DNA from 3 places in the Kitasatospora sp. NPDC048545 genome. Region 3 is predicted to be linked to each of the others. Evidence: predicted binding sites of a transcription regulator. Region 3 holds the regulator's gene; each other region holds the start of a gene.
What was found. The regulator HrcA, encoded in region 3, represses chaperone genes, less so after heat shock. The targets are predictions, from matches to a motif close to TTNGCACTCNGNNNNNCNGAGTGCNAA.
Positions count from the first base shown of each region.

Region 1: groL (chaperonin GroEL) is a predicted target of HrcA. The motif match lies at 2,730-2,756, and genes of this name have one in related genera.
Region 2: groES (co-chaperone GroES) is a predicted target of HrcA. The motif match lies at 1,009-1,035, and genes of this name have one in related genera.

Region 1 covers NZ_JBEZIQ010000017.1:149,038-153,487, forward strand. Annotated here, with positions in the region: gene AB0D10_RS18485 (hypothetical protein) at 1-481, shown strand, start outside; gene AB0D10_RS18490 (hypothetical protein) at 483-839, opposite strand; gene groL (chaperonin GroEL) at 951-2,573, opposite strand; gene AB0D10_RS18500 (cold-shock protein) at 2,936-3,139, opposite strand; gene AB0D10_RS18505 (MoaD/ThiS family protein) at 3,680-3,958, opposite strand; gene thrC (threonine synthase) at 4,027-4,450, opposite strand, start outside.
Region 2 covers NZ_JBEZIQ010000010.1:99,506-103,955, forward strand. Annotated here, with positions in the region: gene AB0D10_RS12465 (class I SAM-dependent methyltransferase) at 1-586, opposite strand, end outside; gene AB0D10_RS12470 (hypothetical protein) at 604-927, opposite strand; gene groES (co-chaperone GroES) at 1,176-1,481, shown strand; gene groL (chaperonin GroEL) at 1,617-3,245, shown strand; gene AB0D10_RS12485 (LysR family transcriptional regulator) at 3,391-4,389, shown strand.
Region 3 covers NZ_JBEZIQ010000001.1:69,884-74,333, reverse strand. Annotated here, with positions in the region: gene AB0D10_RS00320 (16S rRNA (uracil(1498)-N(3))-methyltransferase) at 1-68, opposite strand, end outside; gene dnaJ (molecular chaperone DnaJ) at 171-1,310, opposite strand; gene hrcA (heat-inducible transcriptional repressor HrcA) at 1,382-2,416, opposite strand; gene htpX (zinc metalloprotease HtpX) at 2,705-3,625, shown strand; gene AB0D10_RS00300 (hypothetical protein) at 3,652-4,233, shown strand; gene AB0D10_RS00295 (DUF3097 domain-containing protein) at 4,265-4,450, shown strand, end outside.

The DNA of each region.
Region 1 (4,450 bases), on a different contig from region 3:
CGTCGACGACCTCGCCGGGCACGCCTCCGACCCGGACGCCGTCCGCCTCGCGGCCTGGTTCCACGACGCCGTCTACCGCCCCGACCGCACCGAGAACGAGGAGCGCAGCGCCGCCCTGGCCGTCCGCGCGCTCACCGCCGCCGGTCTGCCCGCCGCCCGGGTCGCCGAGGTCGAGCGACTGGTCCTGCTCACCGTCGGCCACGACCCGGCCCCCGGCGACCGCGACGGCGAGGTGCTCTGCGACGCGGACCTCGCCGTCCTCGGCGGCACCCCCGAGGCGTACGCGGCGTACGCGGCCGCCGTCCGGGAGGAGTACGGCTTCGTCCCGGAGCCGGACTTCCGCGCCGGCCGCGCCGCCGTCCTGCGCGGGCTCCTGGCCCTGCCCGCGCTCTACCGCACCCCCGCCGCCCACGAGCGCTTCACGGACGCCGCCCGCGCCAACCTGACGGCCGAACTCCGGCGGCTGGAGGACCAGGCCTGACCTAGGGCAGCTTCCCGACCGGCGCCACCACCGCGCCCTCCTTGCCGCACACCCAGTGCGGATCGGGCCCCAGCTCCGGCTCCACGCCCAGCGCGTGCGGGTCCCCGTCGGCCGCGCACTCGCTGCACAGCGGCCAGCGCCCGTACGCCTCCAGCAGCGCGTCCTGGACGTCCTGGGCGACCAGTCCGAGCACGTACTCGGTGCCGTCCGGCCACTGCTCCAGCCACCAGCGGCGGTGCGTCACGGCCTGCTCCACCAGCGAGACGACGGCGGCGTCCGCCACGTCCCGCGCGGTGAGGTCGGCCAGGATCAGTGCCCGCGCGTTGTGCAGGGCGGTCTCGATGTCGTCAGCAGCCATCCGTCCATTCTCCGTCGACACGTCGCAACGCCGAAACGCCGCGTGGGCGGCCCCCCGAAGGGAACCGCCCACGCGGACGAGGTACCACCGATCCGATCGGAACGATCAGGATCAGAAGTCCATGTCACCGCCCGGCATGCCGCCGCCGGCGGCCGCAGCGGCCTTCTCCGGCTTGTCGGCGATGACGGCCTCGGTGGTGAGGAACAGCGCCGCGATGGAGGCGGCGTTCTGCAGCGCGGAGCGGGTGACCTTGGCCGGGTCGATGATGCCCACGGCGACCAGGTCGACGTACTCGTTGGTGGCGGCGTTCAGGCCGTGACCGGCGGGGAGGTTGCGAACCTTCTCCACCACGACGCCACCCTCCAGGCCGGCGTTGGTCGCGATCTGCTTGATCGGGGCCTCCAGCGCGACCTTGACGATGTTGGCACCGGTGGCCTCGTCGCCCTCCAGCTCCAGCTTGTCGAAGGCGACACCGGCCTGCAGCAGGGCGACGCCACCACCGGCGACGATGCCCTCCTCGACGGCGGCCTTGGCGTTGCGGACGGCGTCCTCGATGCGGTGCTTGCGCTCCTTGAGCTCCACCTCGGTGGCCGCGCCGGCCTTGATGACGGCCACGCCGCCGGCCAGCTTGGCGAGGCGCTCCTGGAGCTTCTCGCGGTCGTAGTCCGAGTCGCTGTTCTCGATCTCGGCGCGGATCTGGTTCACGCGGCCGGCGACCTGGTCGCTCTCGCCGCCACCGTCGACGATGGTGGTCTCGTCCTTGGTGATGACCACCTTGCGGGCGGTGCCCAGCAGGTCGATGCCGGCGTTCTCCAGCTTGAGGCCGACCTCCTCGGAGATGACCGTGCCACCGGTGAGGATGGCGATGTCGCCGAGCATGGCCTTGCGGCGGTCGCCGAAGCCCGGGGCCTTGACGGCGACGGACTTGAAGGTGCCGCGGATCTTGTTCACGACCAGGGTCGACAGGGCCTCGCCCTCGACGTCCTCGGCGATGATGACGAGCGGCTTGCCGCTCTGCATGACCTTCTCCAGCAGCGGCAGGAGGTCCTTGACCGAGCCGATCTTGGAGTTGGCGATGAGGATGTAGGGGTCCTCGAAGGTCGCCTCCATCCGCTCCAGGTCGGTGGCGAAGTAGGCCGAGATGTAGCCCTTGTCGAAGCGCATGCCCTCGGTGAGCTCAAGCTCCAGACCGAAGGTGTTGCTCTCCTCGACGGTGATGACGCCTTCCTTGCCGACCTTGTCCATGGCCTCGGCGATGAGCTCGCCGATCTGGGTGTCAGCGGCGGAGATGGAGGCGGTGGAGGCGATCTGCTCCTTGGTCTCCACGTCCTTGGCCTGGGCCAGCAGCTGGTCCGAGACGGCGGCGACGGCCTTCTCGATGCCGCGCTTCAGGGCCATCGGGTTGGCGCCGGCGGCGACGTTGCGCAGACCCTCGCGAACCAGGGCCTGGGCGAGCACGGTGGCGGTGGTGGTGCCGTCACCCGCGACGTCGTCCGTCTTCTTGGCGACCTCCTTGACGAGCTCCGCGCCGATCTTCTCGTACGGGTCCTCGAGCTCGATCTCCTTGGCGATGGAGACACCGTCGTTGGTGATCGTGGGGGCGCCCCACTTCTTCTCCAGCACGACGTTGCGGCCCTTGGGGCCGAGCGTGACCTTCACCGCGTCGGCGAGCTGGTTCATGCCACGCTCAAGGCCGCGGCGAGCTTCCTCATCAAAGGCGATGATCTTGGCCATCAGAAGTGGTCCTCCGGGACACGGTCGACTGCTCGGACCAAGGGGTGCCCGCGACGGACGGCCCTGGTGTGCGGGGGTCTTTTCCCCTACCGCTCCCGGGGGCCTCACCGACCCGGTCCGCTGTCACTCTCACGCTGTGAGTGCTAACGCCAATGATTAGCACTCCGGGTGGTCGAGTGCAAGCCCCGCCGCCGACCCGCGAGCCGCCACGGAGCCCGCCCCGGGGCCGTCCGGGAACGGCCGGAAACGCCGGGAACACCCGGGAACGCCGACGGGCCCGCACGACGCGTGTCGTGCGGGCCCGTCGAGAAGCGAGTGGTCACCAGCCCTGGGCCGGGCCGAGCTCCTGGAGTCGGAAGGGGTCAGACCGCCGCGCGAACCATGTCCGCCTGCGGGCCCTTCTGTCCCTGGGAAATCTCGAACTCGACCCGCTGGCCCTCCTCGAGGGTGCGGTAGCCGTCCATCTGGATCGCGCTGTAGTGGACGAAGACGTCCGCACCACCGTCGACCGCGATGAAGCCGTAGCCCTTCTCCGCGTTGAACCACTTGACGGTGCCCTGAGCCATTCCGAACTCCCCTAGTGCTGTGCTGGCCCTTCACGTGCCCGCAGGTCGCGGGCCCGGGTTGGTTTGAAGGCCGGCCCGGGGAACCCCCCCTGGGCGCAGCCGTGCACGCCGCAGCCCTCCGCGCGGGGCGCCGAACGGCGTCCGGTGAGCGGGTGACTGCGTCGACCGCCGCTGAATGTATCCGGACCGACGCCCTCTGCAACAGGGTCAGCCGCCGGTAATTCCACTGCCCGATCAAGGGACAGGACGGGCCGAATCGGAAAAATATCGGCATTTCACGCCGGACATAGCGGACGAATTACCCAAATCCCCGCGGTAATTCTGACATCGGCCTGACATGATTGCCGGGCCGGTCTCACCGGCCGGACGCGCCCGGGCTGAACAGCGCGGGCGGTCGAGAGGGAACCCCTGTTCCCAACCGAGCGACACTCTACTCCGACTCGACTCGGAAAGATTCCAGCCGGAATGCAACCGGCCACCCGTGCGTACGGAGAACGGAATTCCGTACGCACGGGCGGCCGAATGGCGGGAAGTCGCGGCTCAGCAGCCGCCGGCCACCGCCGGAATGATCGAGACGCCGGCGCCGTCCTTGATCTCGGTCGCCAGGCCCTCGGCGAAGCGCACGTCGTCGTCGTTCACGTAGACGTTGACGAAGCGGCGCAGCTTGCCGGTGTCGTCCAGCAGGCGGGCGGCGATGCCCGCGTGGTTCTTCTCCAGGTCGGCGATGACCTCGGCCAGGGTCGCGCCCTCGGCGGTCACCTCGGCGGCGCCGCCGGTGTAGGTGCGCAGGATGGTGGGGATGCGGACGTTGGCGCTCATGGCTCTCCTAGCGGGGTGGGGCCTTGCGGGGCGAGGCCCCCGGGTGGCGGGGCCGGGACGGGGGAGGTTCAGGCGGACACCAGGCCGGCGGCGCGGAAGGAGTCCAGCGTCGGGCGGATGACGGCGGTCATCCCGGCGTCGGAGACGGCGTCCAGGGTCTTCAGGCCGTCGCCGGTGTTGATCGCGACGGTCTCCTTGGCCGGATCCAGCTGCCCGGTCTCGACCAGCTTCTTCAGCACGCCGACGGTCACCCCGCCCGCGGTCTCGGCGAAGATGCCCTCCGTCCGCGCCAGCAGCCGGATCGCCGCCACGACCTCGGCGTCCGTGACGTCCTCGACCGCGCCGCCCGTGCGGCGGGCGATGTCCAGCACGTACGGGCCGTCGGCCGGGTTGCCGATCGCCAGCGACTTGGCGATGGTGTCCGGCTTGACCGGTCGGATCACGTCCCGGCCGGCCTTGAAGGCGGCCGACACCGGCGAGCAGCCCTCCGCC
Region 2 (4,450 bases), on a different contig from region 3:
GGCCGGCCTCGATCGCCCAGGAGAGCGGCGGGGCGTACGCTTCCGGGTCGAACACCCGGCCGCGCGCGGTCCGTCGGGCCGGGTCGGTGAACACCGCGTCGTACCCGGTGACGTCCACCTCGGCGACGTCCGCGCAGCGCACCTCGACCAGCTCGGACAGGCCGAGCGCGGCGGCGTTCGCGGCGGTGGCGGCGCAGGCCGCCGGGTCCTTGTCGACGGCCAGCACCTCGATGCCCGCGCGGGCCAGCGCCAGCACGTCCCCGCCGATGCCGCAGCACAGGTCCGCCAGCCGCCGGACGCCCAGGTCGGCGAACCGCCGGGCCCGCCACTCGGCCACGCTGCGCCGGGTGGACTGCTCGACCCCGTTGGGCGTGAAGTACATCAGGTCGGCGTCCGCCCCGAACTTCGCCCGCGCCCGCTGCCGCAGCCGTGCCTGCCCGAAGGCCGCCGACACCAGCTCCGCCGGGTGCCCCCGCCGCAAGCGGGTGGCCAGCGCCAGCTCCTCCTCGGGGGTGAACTCGCGCAGCTCGGCGAGCAGGGCCTGGCCCTCGGGCGTCAGCAGGGGCTGGAGGTTCTCGGTGTCCACGGTGCCATTCTCGCGGGTCAGGCGCCGGGGAAGCCCGCCACGGCCCAGCCCGGCACCAGGAACGGGGAGACGGCGGCGACGACCGGCAGGACCCGGTAACCGGCGCGCCGGGTGCGGAACGCGACGGACAGCGGCACCCCGAGGCTGACCGCCACGCCGACGAGCACGCCCAGCAGGGCGACCACCTCCACGCCCTTCCCGCCGTCCACGCAGGCGAAGACGATCGCGACGGTCACGAGGTACGCGAGCGCCGGGATCGCCCCGAGGACCGGCAGGAGGACTGCGGACCACAGGACGTCGGCGGTGCGGGCCGGGCCGATGCGAACCGGGGTGTCGGGCATGGCACGAGTGTGTCGACCCCGGTCACGGGCGCACATGAGTACGGGTACTCATCCGTCGTCAGGATCTTCCGGGGCGCGTCGTTGGCACTCTGGTTGACTGAGTGCTAACACGGGCCTATGGTCGTCCTTGGCACTCCCCACCGGGGGAGTGCTAACGCGAAGACGCGTGCCTGACCCCCGCGACGGCAGGCTCGCAGGCTCGCCCTACCCGTTAGAAAACCCCGTAATCTCCGAAGGGGAGCTCGGACGTGACCACCAGCAGCAAGGTTGCCATCAAGCCGCTCGAGGACCGCATCGTGGTCCAGCCGCTCGACGCCGAGACCACCACGGCCTCCGGCCTGGTTATCCCGGACACCGCCAAGGAGAAGCCCCAGGAGGGCGTCGTCCTGGCCGTCGGCCCGGGCCGCTTCGAGGACGGCCAGCGTCTGCCGCTCGACGTCGCCGTCGGTGACATCGTCCTGTACTCGAAGTACGGCGGCACCGAGGTGAAGTACCAGGGCGAGGAGTACCTCGTCCTCTCGGCTCGTGACGTTCTCGCCATCATCGAGAAGTAAACGCAGCATCGAGAAGTAAGTCGTTCCGACCCGCCCCGGATCCGTGTCCCAAGTGACAGGGGCCCGGGGCGTGGTTGTTGGTTCACGTAGTTCGGCGGCCGGTGGGCCGGCCGCAGCCCCGAGGGAATAGGGAACATGGCGAAGATCCTGCAGTTCGACGAGGACGCCCGCCGCTCGCTGGAGCGCGGTGTCAACAAGCTGGCCGACACCGTCAAGGTGACCATCGGCCCCAAGGGCCGCAACGTCGTCATCGACAAGAAGTTCGGCGCCCCGACCATCACCAACGACGGTGTCACCATCGCCCGTGAGGTCGAGCTGGACGACCCGTACGAGAACCTTGGCGCGCAGCTCGTCAAGGAGGTCGCCACCAAGACCAACGACGTCGCGGGTGACGGCACCACCACCGCCACCGTGCTGGCTCAGGCCCTGGTCAACGAGGGTCTGCGCAACGTCGCCGCCGGTGCCGGCCCGGCCGCCCTGAAGAAGGGCATCGACAAGGCCGTCGCCGCCGTCTCCGAGCACCTGCTGTCCGTCGCCCGCGAGATCGAGGGCAAGGACGACGTCGCCGCCGTCGCGTCCCTCTCCGCGCAGGACACCCAGGTCGGCGAGCTGATCGCCGAGGCGATCGACAAGGTCGGCAAGGACGGTGTCATCACCGTCGAGGAGTCGAACACCTTCGGCGTGGAGCTGGACTTCACCGAGGGCATGCAGTTCGACAAGGGCTACCTGTCGCCGTACTTCGTCACCGACGCGGAGCGTCAGGAAGCGGTCCTGGAGGACCCCTACATCCTGATCAACCAGGGCAAGATCTCCTCCATCCAGGAGCTGCTGCCGCTGCTGGAGAAGATCCTGCAGGGCGGTGCCTCCAAGCCGCTGCTGATCATCGCCGAGGACGTCGACGGCGAGGCGCTGTCGACCCTGGTCGTGAACAAGATCCGCGGCACCTTCAACGCCGTCGCCGTCAAGGCCCCGGGCTTCGGCGACCGCCGCAAGGCGATCCTCGGCGACCTGGCCACCCTGACCGGCGGCACGGTCATCTCCGAGGAGGTCGGCCTCAAGCTCGACCAGGTCGGCCTGGACGTGCTGGGCACCGCCCGCCGCGTGACCATCACCAAGGACGAGACCACCGTCGTCGACGGTGCCGGTGACGCCGAGGCCGTGGCCGGCCGCGTCGCCCAGATCAAGGGTGAGATCGCCGCCACCGACTCCGACTGGGACCGCGAGAAGCTGCAGGAGCGCCTGGCCAAGCTGGCCGGCGGCGTCTGCGTCATCAAGGTCGGCGCCGCCACCGAGGTGGAGCTGAAGGAGCGCAAGCACCGCCTGGAGGACGCCATCTCGGCGACCCGCGCCGCGGTCGAGGAGGGCATCGTCGCCGGCGGTGGCGCCTCCCTGGTCCACGCCGCCAAGGTGCTGGAGGACGGCCTGGGCCTGTCGGGCGACGAGGCGACCGGTGTCGCGGTCGTCCGCAAGGCGCTGCACGAGCCGCTGCGCTGGATCGCCCAGAACGCCGGCCTCGAGGGCTACGTCATCACCCACAAGGTCGCCGAGCTGGAGACCGGCCACGGCTACAACGCGGCCACCGGCGAGTACGGCGACCTGCTGAAGGCCGGCGTCATCGACCCGGTCAAGGTCACCCGCTCCGCCCTGGAGAACGCGGCCTCGATCGCCTCCCTGCTGCTCACCACCGAGACCCTCGTGGTGGAGAAGAAGGAGGAGGAGGCCGACAACGGTCACTCCCACGGCGGTCACGGCCACTCGCACTGAGGCCCGAGCCACTGACCGGAGGCCCGGTCCGCACCCCGCGAGGGGTGGCGGGCCGGGCCTCCGGCCGTCGCGGTTGCTGCAACCGTCGACCCTTCAACTATCAGTAGAATTTTGCAGAACGCAAAGATTGCCTTATAACTAAGGCATGATCGAGGCCCGCCATCTGCGCGTCCTGCGTGCCGTCGCCCGCACCGGCTCCTTCTCCGCCGCCGCCCGCGAGCTGGGGTGCACCCAGCCCGCCATCAGCCAGCAGATGAAGGCGCTGGAGAAGTCCGTGGACACCCCGCTGGTGGTCCGCTCGGGCCGCGGGATGCAGCTCAGCGAGGCCGGGCGGGTCCTGCTCAAGCATGCCACCGGGATCCTGGCCGGGCTCTCCGCCGCCGAGGAGGAGGTGGCCGCGATCGCCGGGCTGCGGGCCGGCCGGGTGCGGCTGGTGTCCTTCCCGACCGCGAGTTCCACCCTGGTGCCGCCCGCCGTCGCCCGCCTGCGGGACAGCCATCCGGGGGTGCGCGTGTCGCTGGTCGAGGCGGAGCCGCCGGAGTCGCTGGCGATGCTGCGCGGCGGTGAGTGCGAGATCGCGCTGGCCTTCCGCTACCCGCAGTCCGACGGTGCCGCTTTGCTGCCGGCGCCCGCGCACGGCACGCCGCGGGAGGCGCGGGCCGAGGCGAATCTGGAGGCCCAGCAGCTGACCGCCGGAACGGACTGGTCCGATCTGGTGGTCACGCCGCTGCTGGACGACCCGCTGGTGGGCCTGCTGCCGGCCGCCCACCCGCTGGCCGGGCGGGGCGGGCCGGTGGGGCTGGGCGAGCTGGCGGGGGAGCAGTGGATCGCGGGCTGCCCGCAGTGTCGGGGTCACCTGGTGGAGCTCTGCGCGGGGGCGGGCTTCGAGCCCCGGATCGACTTCGCGACCGACGACTACCCGGCGGTGGTCGGCCTGGTGGCGGCCGGGCTGGGGGTGGCAGTGCTGCCCCGGCTGGCGCTGCAGTCGGTGCGTCCTGACGGCGTGTCGACGGTGCCGGTACGGACGGCCTCGGGGGCGCCGGCGGTGCGCCAGGTGGTCGCGCTGACCCTGGCGGACCTGGCCGAGGTGCCGGCCGTGGCCCTGATGCTGGAGCGGCTGGCGGGGACGGCGGCCGCCCGCTGACGGTGGGTGACGGGGCTCGGCGGCGGGGGACCGGATCGGCCGCGACGGGGCTGTGGCGCCG
Region 3 (4,450 bases):
CGCACCATCGCGCCGGGCGCGGCGGCGGCGATCCGTTCGGTCTCGACGACGAAGACGGGCGCGGTCATGCGGGGGCACCTTTCCGGGGCGGGGCCTGGGGCGGGAGGGGGAACCGGCGGGGGCACGCGAAAGGGGTGCCGGGGTCGGCCCCCGGCACCCCCGCGCGACGGCTACCGGCCGTTGAAGGCGTCCTTCAGCCGGGAGAACAGGCCCTGCTGGCCGGGCGCGAACTGGCCGGAGGGCCGCTCCTCGCCGCGCAGCACCGCCAGGCGGCGCAGCAGCTCCTCCTGCTCGGGGTCGAGCTTGGTGGGCGTCTTCACCTCGACGTGCACTATCAGGTCGCCCCGGCCGCCCCCGCGCAGGTGGGTGATGCCGCGGCCGTGCAGCGGGATCGACTGGCCGGACTGGGTGCCGGGCCGGATGTCGACCTCCTCCAGGCCGTCCAGGGTCTGCAGCGGCACCTGGGTGCCGAGCGAGGCAGCCGTCATCGGGATGGTGACGGTGCAGTGCAGGTCGTCGCCGCGCCGCTGGAAGATCGCGTGGGCGGACTCGGCGATCTCGACGTACAGGTCGCCGGCCGGGCCGCCGCCGGGGCCGACCTCGCCCTCGCCGGCCAGCTGGATCCGGGTGCCGTTGTCGACACCGGCCGGGATCTTGACGGTCAGGGTGCGACGGGCGCGGACCCGGCCGTCGCCGGCGCACTCCGGGCACGGGGTCGGCACGACGGTGCCGAAGCCCTGGCACTGCGGGCAGGGGCGGGAGGTCATGACCTGGCCCAGGAAGGACCGGGTGACCTGGGAGACCTCGCCCTTGCCGCGGCACATGTCGCAGGTCTGGGCGGAGGTGCCGGGGGCCGCGCCCTCGCCGCTGCACGTGGTGCAGGTGACGGCGGTGTCGACCTGGAGCTCCTTGGTGGTGCCGAACGCGGCCTCCTCCAGGGTGATCTCCAGCCGGATCATGGCGTCCTGGCCGCGGCGGGTGCGCGAGCGCGGGCCGCGCTGGCCGGCCGCGGCGCCGAAGAAGGCGTCCATGATGTCGGAGAAGCCGAAGCCCGCCGCGCCCGCGCCGAAGCCGCCCGCACCGCCCCCGCCCGGGGACAGCGGGTCGCCGCCGAGGTCGTAGACCTGGCGCTTCTGCGGGTCGGAGAGCACCTCGTAGGCGGCGTTGATCTCCTTGAACCGCTCCTGCGTCTTCGGGTCCGGGTTGACGTCCGGGTGCAGTTCGCGTGCCAGGCGCCGGAACGCCTTCTTGATCTCGTCCTGCCCCGCATCCCGTCGGACGCCGAGTACCGCGTAGTAGTCCGTGGCCACCAAATGCTCCGCTTGTTCCGCCTGTAGTAGTGCTGCGACTGGACGCCGTCAGGATGTCCGACGGCTGTTTGCTACGACTCGGCCAGGATCTGACCCACGTACCGCGCCACCGCCCGCACCGCCCCCATTGTGCCCGGGTAGTCCATCCGGGTCGGACCGATCACACCCAGTTTGGCCACGCTCTCGTCGCCCGAACCGTAACCGACCGACACGACCGAGGTGGAAATCAGCCCTTCGTAGGCGTTCTCCCGCCCGATCCGGACCGTCATCGCGGCGTCATTGGTCTCACCCAGGAGGCGGAGCAGGATGACCTGCTCCTCCAGGGCCTCCAGCACCGGCTGGATGGTGAGGGGGAAGTCGTGGCCGAAGCGGGTCAGATTGGCCGTGCCGGCCAGCATGATCCGTTCCTCGTTCTGTTCCGCGAGCGTCTCGAACAGGGTCGCCAGGACCGTGCTGACGGTCGGCCTGTCGGCCTGCTCGAACATCGCCGGGAGTTCCTCCAGCAGCCCCGGGACGTCCGGGAGGAGGCGGCCGGCCGCTCTGCTGTTCAGCGCGGTCCGCAGGTCCGCCAGGACCGTCTCGCCGACCGTACCCGGGCAGTCGACCATCCGCTGCTCGACCCGGCCGGTGTTGGTGATCAGCACCAGCATCACCTTGGCCGGGGCCAGCGCCACCAGCTCGATGTGCCGGACGGTCGAGCGCGTCAGCGACGGGTACTGGACGACCGCGACCTGCCGGGTCAGCTGGGCGAGCAGCCGCACGGTGCGCGCGACCACGTCGTCCAGGTCGACCGCGCCGTCCAGGAAGTGCCGGATCGCCCGGCGCTCGGGGGCGCTCATCGGCTTGACCTCAGCGAGCCTGTCGACGAAGAGGCGGTACCCCTTGTCGGTCGGGATGCGGCCGGCGCTGGTGTGCGGCTGGTGGATGTAGCCCTCCTCCTCCAGCGCCGCCATGTCGTTGCGGACCGTCGCCGGCGAGACCCCGAGGTTGTGCCGCTCCACGAGGGCCTTGGACCCGACCGGCTCCTCGGTGCCCACGTAGTCCTGCACGATCGCGCGGAGCACGGCGAGCTTGCGGTCGTCCAGCTGGCGGACCTCTCCGGCCATGGGGCACGCACCTCCGTCTTCGCACGTTGTCCGTCTGTGTCCCTGAGTGCTGCGGGCCGCTCCGGGAGGCCCCGGTCCTGGCACTCTGAACGCGCGAGTGCCAAAACCGTACCTGCCAGTGTAAGGCCCGGGTCCTACGGCAGGAACGGCCGGACCGGAGTGATCCTGCCCGCAGTTCCGGGTACGGCCCGCGGGACGGGGAGCGTTCACGCTTCCCGGCGCGGGGGTGGTGCCTCGCGGCCGTCCGGGTGGCAGCATCGAAAGCGACGGCGAATGGAGGAGCAAGCGATGTCGAGCTCGGGCCAGCACACCCGTTTCGCACCCGACCGCGGCCTGACCAGCCGCATGGTCGCCACGATGTTCGTGATCGGGCTGCTGTACGTCGGTTTCACCGGCCTGCTGATCGCGCTGCTGCGCGGTGCATGGCCGCTGATCGTCCTGATCTCCGGCGGGCTGTTCGTGGCCCAGTTCTGGTTCAGTGACAAGATCACCGAACGGGCCATGGGAGCCCACCAGGTGTCCCCGGAGGACTTCCCCCAACTACACGGCACGATCGACCGGCTCTGCGCGCTGGCCGACATGCCCAAACCCCGCGTGGCGGTCGCCGACAACGACATGCCCAACGCCTTCGCCACCGGCCGCAACCCGCAGAACGCGGTGGTCTGCGTCACCACCGGCCTGCTGCGCCGGCTGGAGCCCGAGGAGCTGGAGGGCGTCCTCGCGCACGAGCTGTCCCACGTCGCCCACCGGGACGTCGCGGTGATGACGATCGCCGGCTTCCTCGGCGTGCTCGCCGGCGCGATGACCAGGATCGCCGTGTACGGCGGGTTCATGGGCGGCGGCCGCAACAACAACGACCAGAACACGGCGATCCTGGCGCTGATCATCCCGCTGGCCTCGATGGTCGTCTACGCGATCAGCTTCCTGCTCACCCGGCTGCTGTCCCGCTACCGCGAGCTGGCCGCCGACCGGGCCGCCGCCCAGCTCACCGGCCGGCCCAGCGCGCTCGCCTCGGCGCTCACCAAGGTGACCGGGCAGATCTCCGCCATCCCCACCGAGGACCTGCGCAAGTCGCAGCCCTACAACGCCTTCTACTTCGCGCCCGCGCTGAGCGCCCGGGAGACGGCCTCGCAGCTGTTCTCCACCCACCCGACGCTGGAGACGCGGCTGGCGCAGCTGGCGAAGATCTCCGAGCAGCTCGGCCGCTGACCGCCCGAGCACACGAAAGGACCGCCGTGGGAATCCTGGACGCCCTGTTCGGCCGCACCAAGCCCGTCAAGCCCGACCTCGACCAGCTGTTCGGCGTGCCGTCCGCCGCGCTCACCCTGGAGGCCGCCACCGGCTTCCTGCCCACCGGGCTCGGCTCGGTCTGCTTCGCGGCCGTCGAGGGCGCGGCCTTCGTCCAGGTGGAGCAGCAGGTACGGGCGCTGCTGGACGCCGACACCGAGCGCGGCGTCCCGGTGGAGGCCTCCAAGGACGACTACGGCTACTCGTGGCTGCTCGCCCGGCACTCCCCCGGGGAGCTGCCGGAGCTGGTGAACGACCTGCACGCGGTCAACAGCGAACTGGAGGCGAACGGCTTCGGGCCGCAGCTGCTCTGTTCGCTGGTCGGCTTCCGCGACGCGCAGGGGCAGTCGCTGGCCCTGGTCTACCTCTACAAGCGCGGCACCTTCTACCCGTTCGCCCCGATGCCGGGCGGCGGGGAGAAGCGCAACAGTCCGCTGGAACTGCAGGTCAACGCGATGCTGGGGAACGACCTGCGGCTGGAGAAGGACCTGAGCCGCTGGTTCCCGGTCTGGGGCGCGCCGGGCCTCTGACGCACCGTCCGCCCTCCCTATGATCACCCGTATGCGCAGCCGCCAGTACGGACCCGACCTGACCCCGCCGTGGAAGAAGCAGACCCCCGCCCCGGAGGTGCCCGCCGAGCGGGACCTGGTGGTCGAGGAGGCGTCGACCGGCTTCTGCGGGGCCGTGGTGCGCTGCGAGAAGACCGCCGAGGGGTTCACCGTCACCCTGGAGGACCGCTTCGGCAAG